DNA from 2 places in the Pseudodesulfovibrio hydrargyri genome. Region 1 is predicted to be linked to the other one. Evidence: predicted binding sites of a transcription regulator. Region 1 holds the regulator's gene; the other holds the start of a gene.

The links. Region 1 encodes sigma-54, which starts transcription at its own class of promoters, with help from an activator protein. Its sites were predicted from a motif close to CTGGCACGGNNNNTGCTT; they were not measured.
Region 2: a site for sigma-54 is predicted at 2,118-2,135, ahead of BerOc1_RS05355 (PEP-CTERM sorting domain-containing protein). Genes of this name have one in related genera too.

What each region holds. Positions count from the first base shown of each region.
Region 1 is NZ_LKAQ01000001.1:51,977-55,329, reverse strand. Features, by position in the region: gene lptB (LPS export ABC transporter ATP-binding protein) at 1-175, shown strand, start outside; gene rpoN (RNA polymerase factor sigma-54) at 413-1,822, shown strand; gene hpf (ribosome hibernation-promoting factor, HPF/YfiA family) at 1,859-2,401, shown strand; gene BerOc1_RS00260 (PTS sugar transporter subunit IIA) at 2,404-2,853, shown strand; gene rapZ (RNase adapter RapZ) at 2,874-3,353, shown strand, end outside.
Region 2 is NZ_LKAQ01000004.1:183,204-186,556, forward strand. Features, by position in the region: gene BerOc1_RS05340 (ABC transporter ATP-binding protein) at 1-214, shown strand, start outside; gene BerOc1_RS05345 (HlyD family secretion protein) at 216-1,322, shown strand; gene BerOc1_RS05350 (CAAX prenyl protease-related protein) at 1,325-2,008, shown strand; gene BerOc1_RS05355 (PEP-CTERM sorting domain-containing protein) at 2,178-3,008, shown strand; gene BerOc1_RS05360 (ThiF family adenylyltransferase) at 3,297-3,353, opposite strand, start outside.

The DNA of each region.
Region 1 (3,353 bases):
GTCCATGGATATCGGTATCCTCATCTCGGATCACAACGTCCGGGAAACCCTGAATATCTGCGACCGGGCCTACCTGGTCTACGAGGGCACGGTCATCCTGGAGGGAGCCCCATCCGAGATCGTCAAGTCCAGCCGCGCCCGGCAGATATATCTGGGCGAGGATTTCCGGCTTTAGCCCGCCGTTTTCGTCTTTTTTTCCTCTTTCCCGATTTACACCGTTGCTAAAGGTTGGTACACTTTTTTCATATCATAATATGCAGGCGGAAATATTAATGTAAACAGGATGTTAACACAATTGTGTTGCATCCTTTAGTTCACTGTGGCATGGTTGAACCGGAAAAAATGTCTGGCGGTTAAAAAAAATTTCTTTATCCGGCAATCGATAAACACAACCTCAAGCGGGTAGCGCATCATGGGATTGGAACTTCGGCAACAGCTCAAGCTCTCACAGCAACTGGTCATGACGCCCCAGTTGCAGCAGGCCATCAAGCTGCTGCAACTGTCGCGGCTTGAACTGCTGGAGACCGTGCAGCAGGAATTGTTGGAGAATCCCTTCCTGGACGAAACCGAGACCGACACCGAGGTCCCGGACAAGACCGAGGTCCTGACCGAATCCCAGGCCGAGGAGGAACTGGTCCGCAACGCGGACTGGGAAAACTACCTGGGCGAATTTTCCTCCACCTCCAAGCAGGCCCTGTCTCGCGACATGGAGATGCCCGAGGAGGGCATGTCCTTCGAGGCCCGCCTGGCCTCGAAGCCCTCTCTGGAAGGGCACCTGAACTGGCAGATGCGCCTGTCCAACTTCTCCGAGCACGAGCTGGCCATCGGCGACGTCATCCTCGGCAATATCGACGCCAACGGCTACCTGCAGGCCACCATGGAGGAGTTGACCGCCATGGTCCAGGCCTCGGAGGAGGAGATCGAGTCCGTTCTGCGCCGCATCCAGCACCTGGACCCGGTCGGCGTGGGCGCCCGGACCCCGCAGGAGTGCCTGCTGGTCCAGATGGAGGTCCTCGGATATGACGACCCGATCCTGGTCTCCCTGGTCAGCGACCACCTGGAGGACCTGGAGAAGAATCGTTACAAGCCTCTGGCGCGCAAGTTCAAGATCACCATGGACGAGCTCAAGTCGTACCTGGATCTGATGCAGACGCTCGATCCCATGCCGGGTGCCAACTTCTCCAGCACCGAGCCGCACTACGTCAGCCCGGACGTGTTCGTCTACAAGTACGGCGAGGACTTCGTCATCATCCTCAACGAGGACGGTATGCCGAGGCTCCAGATGAACACCTTCTACATGGATTCCATGAAGGGCGCGGCCGACAAGGAGAAGGAATATTTCCAGGAAAAGATGCGTTCCGCCGCATGGTTGATGAAAAGTCTGTACCAGCGGCAGCGAACCTTGTATAAAGTAGTTGAGAGCATTGTCGGCTTCCAACGGGCATTCTTCGAGGAGGGCGTGACAAAGCTCAAACCCCTCATCCTCAAGGAGGTGGCGGAAGACATCGAGATGCACGAATCCACCGTGAGCCGGATCACGACCAACAAATATGTCTCGACCCCTCACGGCATCTTCGAGCTGAAGTTCTTCTTCAACTCGGCCCTGGACCTGAACGACGGGTCCCAGGTGGGTTCGGAGAGCGTCAAGGCGCTCATTAAGCAAATGATCGCAGATGAAGACACGAAGAAACCGCTCAGCGACGAGAGGATAGGCGAGATCCTCCAGGAAAAGCTGGAAGTGAACATCGCCCGGCGCACGGTCGCCAAATACCGCTCGGCCATGGGCATAGCTTCGTCTTCGAAACGAAAGCAGTACTTCTAGGGGCTGCTTGAAGCACTCTCAACCAGGAGGCAGCGTATGAACATCAGCTTCACTTTCAAGAACTTCGAGCCTTCCGATCACCTCAAGGGTTATGCGGAAAAGCGTTTTGAAAAGGTAGCAAGATACGTTTCCGATGCGGAGGCCGATCTCCAGGTCAACCTGCTGGTCGACAAGTTCCGCCACAAGGCGGACGTGATCCTGAACTCGGATCGCATACATATCTCGGCCTATGAAGATTCGGAGGACATGTACTCCACCATCGACATGGTCCTGGACAAGCTGGAGGCCCAGCTGCGCAAGATGCGCGAAAAGATGAAGAATCGCCCCAGGCAGGCGCGTCCCAATAAGATGGTGCAGATGAACTACCTGTCCTACGAGGACATCGCTCCCGGTTCAGCGCCCACCATCGTCGGCACCGACGCATACGAGCCCAAGCCCATGTCCGTGGACGAGGCCGCCATGCAGCTGGATGCCCGTGACAACGAATTCCTGGTCTTCCTCAATGCGGAGACCGACGGCGTCAACGTGATATACAAGAGAAAGAACGGCGATTACGGCCTCATCGACCCCGGAAACTAAGCATGAAACTCAGTGATTACCTGGCGAAGGAGCTGATCCTTCCCGAACTCGAGTCCGCAACCAAGTCGGACGTATTGAATGAACTCGTCGCCCCCCTGGGCGTACAATATCCAGAGATGGACACGGACCATGCGGTCCGTGTCCTTCTCGATCGTGAACGGCTCGGTTCCACCGGCATCGGAGACGGCATCGCCATCCCTCACGGCAAGCTTGAGGACCTGGAAAAGGTCATCGTGGTCGTGGGCCGCAGCCGCAAGGGCGTGGAATTCGAAGCGCTGGACCACGCCCCGTGCACCATCTTTTTCCTGGTGCTCGCCCCGGAACAGGTGGCGGGCATGCATCTGCGCGTCCTGGCCCAGATCTCCCGCCTGCTCAAGGACGAGGAATTCCGCAAGGCGTTCCTGTCGGCCGATGACCTTGAGGGCCTCTGGGCCCTGCTCAAAAGCGTGTAACCGAAGGGACGGAATCCGTTGTGACCTCGACCAACCCCTTCCCGGTGGTGATCGTCACCGGACTCTCCGGCTCGGGCAAGAGCACCGCGCTCAAGGTCTTCGAGGACCTGGGGTTCTTCTGCATCGACGGGCTCCCGTCCGAGATGTCGGCCAAGCTGGCCGACCTCATCCTCTCGTTCGACACCAAATACCGCGGTCTGGCGCTCGGCATGGACCTGCGCCAGTTCGAGTTCGTGGACGGCTGGAGCAAGGCGCAGGAAGGGTTCGCTCAACTCGGCATCACCCCTCAGGTCCTGTTTCTCGAGGCCAAGATGGCCGAGCTGGTCCGCCGCTACGCCACCACCCGCCGCCCGCATCCGCTGGAATCACGCAACCTGGGCCTCGAGCAGGCCCTGGAGATGGAAAAGAAGCTTCTGGAGCCGGTGCGCCTCGGAGCCGTTCTGGTCCTGGACACCACGGATTATTCCATCCACGACCTGCGCCGGGTCATCCAGACCAAG
Region 2 (3,353 bases), on a different contig from region 1:
CATCATCCTGGCGGACGAGCCCACGGCCGCGCTGGATTCCGCCAACGGGAAAATGATAGTGGAACTCATGACCGGACTGGCTCATGAACGCGACCATTGCGTGGTCATGGTCACCCACGACCCGCGCACCATAGGCTACGCGGACCGGATGCTGACCATCGAGGACGGCGCCCTGGCCGCGGCCCCAACCACGCCGACCGACGGCGGACAGTAGCATGAAAACCGTTATCGCCATCATCATAGTCATCCTGGGAGTGGCCGCCTTCGTCCACTGGCGGTCTCCGCAATGGCTCGACGACTACCTGCCCGCCACGGACCGGCGGACCGAGACCTTCGGACAAATGCCCGAAATCGACGGGCACTCCCCCTGGGTGGCCGGATTCGGCCGGGTGGAACCCGTCTCCCAGAAACGCCGCCTGGCCTTCGAGATCAGCGGCCTGCTGGACGAGGTTCTGGTGGAGGAGGGCGACGCGGTCAAACAAGGGCAGGTGGTGGCCGGGCTCAGGGACGACGAATACTCGGCCCGGCTCGAGGCGGCCCGGTCCGACGCCCAGGCCCTCAAGGCGCAATATGAAAAGCTCATGGCCGGGGCGCGCCAGGAGGAAAAGACCGAGACCCTGTCCGTGGTCCAGCGGACCAAGTCGGTCATGGAGAACGCGCGGGTGGAAATGAAGCGGCGCAAGGAACTGCTCGACCAGAACCTCATCGCCAAGGAGGAGGTGGACCGCACCGTGACCGAGTACCTGGTGGCCGAAAAGGAATATGAAGAGGCCCGCCAGCGCTACCTGGTGATGAAGAACTTCTCGCGCAAGGAAGACATCGCCACGGCCTGGGCCGAGTACGAGGCGGCCGTGCAGCGGGCCGTGGACATGCGGGCCCAGCTCGAGAAGACCCGGCTCAGGAGCCCGGTCGACGGCAGGGTCCTGCGCGTGCACCGCCAGCCCGGCGAGAACGTGTCCATCTTTTTCGAGTGCCCGGTGCTGACCGTGGCGGACATCAGCCGCTACCAGATCCGGGCCGAGATCAACGAGAAGTACGCCGCCCTCCTCGAACCGGGCCAGGAGGCGTATTTCACCTCCGAAGCCTTCGGCGGCCTCCGCTTCCAGGGCAGGATCGAACGGGTCGGGGACATGACCGGCCCCAAGACCGTGACCCTCGACCTGCCCCGCGAAAAGGCGGACACCAAGGTACTCGAGGCCATCATCGCCCTGGACAACCAGGACGGCCTGGTCACCGGGCTGACCGGCGACGTGTTCATCCTCACCAGCGAGAACCCCGGCCTGGTCAGAAACCAGGTCGGGTCCGGCGCAGGCGGTCAATAGCCATGAGACCAAACACCCACGACCTGCCGGCGCGGGTCATCCCCTTCGGCCTGTACATGGCCTTCGTGGCCGCGCTGGAAATCCCGGCCCTGTTCGGCGGCGAACCGCCGTCCCCGTCCTTCATTCTCGGCCTCTACCCGGCCAAGATCGCCCTGGTCGCAACGGCCCTGCTGGCCTTCAGGAAATTCTACACCGACCTGGACTGGGGCTCGCTGCGCCGGGCGGTGCCCACCGCGCTCAGCGTCTGCGCCGGGGCCGCCGTCTTCCTCCTGTGGATCAACCTGGATCTGCCCTGGGCCGTCCAGGGCGAGCTGACCTCGTATGATCCCACGGAGGCCGCGCCGGGTTGGGCATACGCGCTTATCTTCGCCCGGGTGGCGGGCGCGGTCGTCGTGGTCCCGGTCATGGAGGAGCTGTTCTGGCGCTCCTTCCTGGCCCGCTACCTGATCGACCGGGACTTCATGGCGGTCCGGGCCGGAACCTTCACCCTGTTCACCTTCCCGGCCACGGCCGTGTTGTTCGGCCTGGAGCACCAACTCTACCTCGCCGGCGTCCTGGCGGGTCTGGCCTACAATGCCATCTACTGGAAAACCAAGAGCTTGGCCCAATGCATCCTCAGCCATGCGGTGACCAACGGCCTGTTGGCCGCCTACGTTCTGACCACCCAGAACTGGCGGTTCTGGTAGGCCGAAAAACTGTAAAAACCACCCCGAAAACCTGTCGGAACCCTTAACACATTCCTTCTTTTGCGCTGTCTCATCGCAATAAAACAACATAAATTCAGCGTATTATATTTTGGCACGCCAACTGCATCAATGAGAGCAACTTTGAACCTAATACCAAAAGGGGCTCGTTATGAAGAAGTTGTTTATGCATTTCGCACTGGCTCTGGCCGTGCTTGCCATGCCCGCCATGGCCCAGGCCGATACCATCTTCGGCTGGAATCTCGATCTCGGTGCTTACGGAACCGTCAATAACATCGAATTCCTGTCCGCCACCGGCGACGGAACCATTTACCAGCAACTCAGCAGCACGCCCACCCCGACCAATCCCGGCTTCGGCCCGGGCGACGCCTTTGACGTCGTTTCCCTGATCTACACCGTGTCCTACACTCCGGTGGGCGGTACTTCCACGCCTCTGTACCTGACAAAGGACAGTGGCGCCACTATCGATCAGCTGTTCTTCTATTCCGACAATCTGACCGGCATCATCACCGGCTCCTCCGCCACCGACTTCTCCTATGAATACACGGGCGGCGACATCGGCATGTACATCGGCAACAAGGACAGCATCGGGACGGCAACCATGCTCGCCACCCTGTCCCTGACCACCGGCATTGGCGATGCCAGGACCTCCACCCCCGGCGACGGCACCTACGAGCAGAGCGACACGGACATCACCGCCCTGTTCGACGCCAACCCGCTGGAGACCCTGATCTCCTTCACGCCGACCGATGCGGGTCTGGCCGCCGCCTACCCCTGGCTCGACACGTTCCTGAAGTTCGACTTCGACAACGCGCTGCGCGCCATCGCCCCCGGGAGCGGGGCTGGCGGTACCACCGTCTTCGAAGTCGGCAGCGACGCCCGCATCACCCTGGTGGCCACTCCGGAACCCTCCACCTTCCTGATCCTCGGCTTCGGACTGCTCGGCCTGGTCGGCTTCCGCAGGAAGTTCAAGAAGGCCTAAGTCATCAAGGTCTGAGCAAGCAAATCCCCGATACGGTATCAAGCGGGTGTGGCGCAAGCCGCACCCGCTTCATACATTGCAGCGGCCGGACAGGCCGCGATTCCCGCGCCCGCCGTCCCGGCGGGTGTTCTTATTTTCGACATCTTCCGTCCCATCCTCGGGCTCGACCGCCCTTGTCAATACGAGCGGGCTCCCCTGCCCTGGGGCAGACGAAACGGCAAGACAAAGGAAACCCGGCTAAGGCGAAAGCGCCCCGCCCTCGAAAGGTGACGGCCGGGGAAGGTCCGTCTAGATGCGGAAGGATTCCACGGGACGGCGGTAAGTGCCGAAGTGGATGGGCTTGCC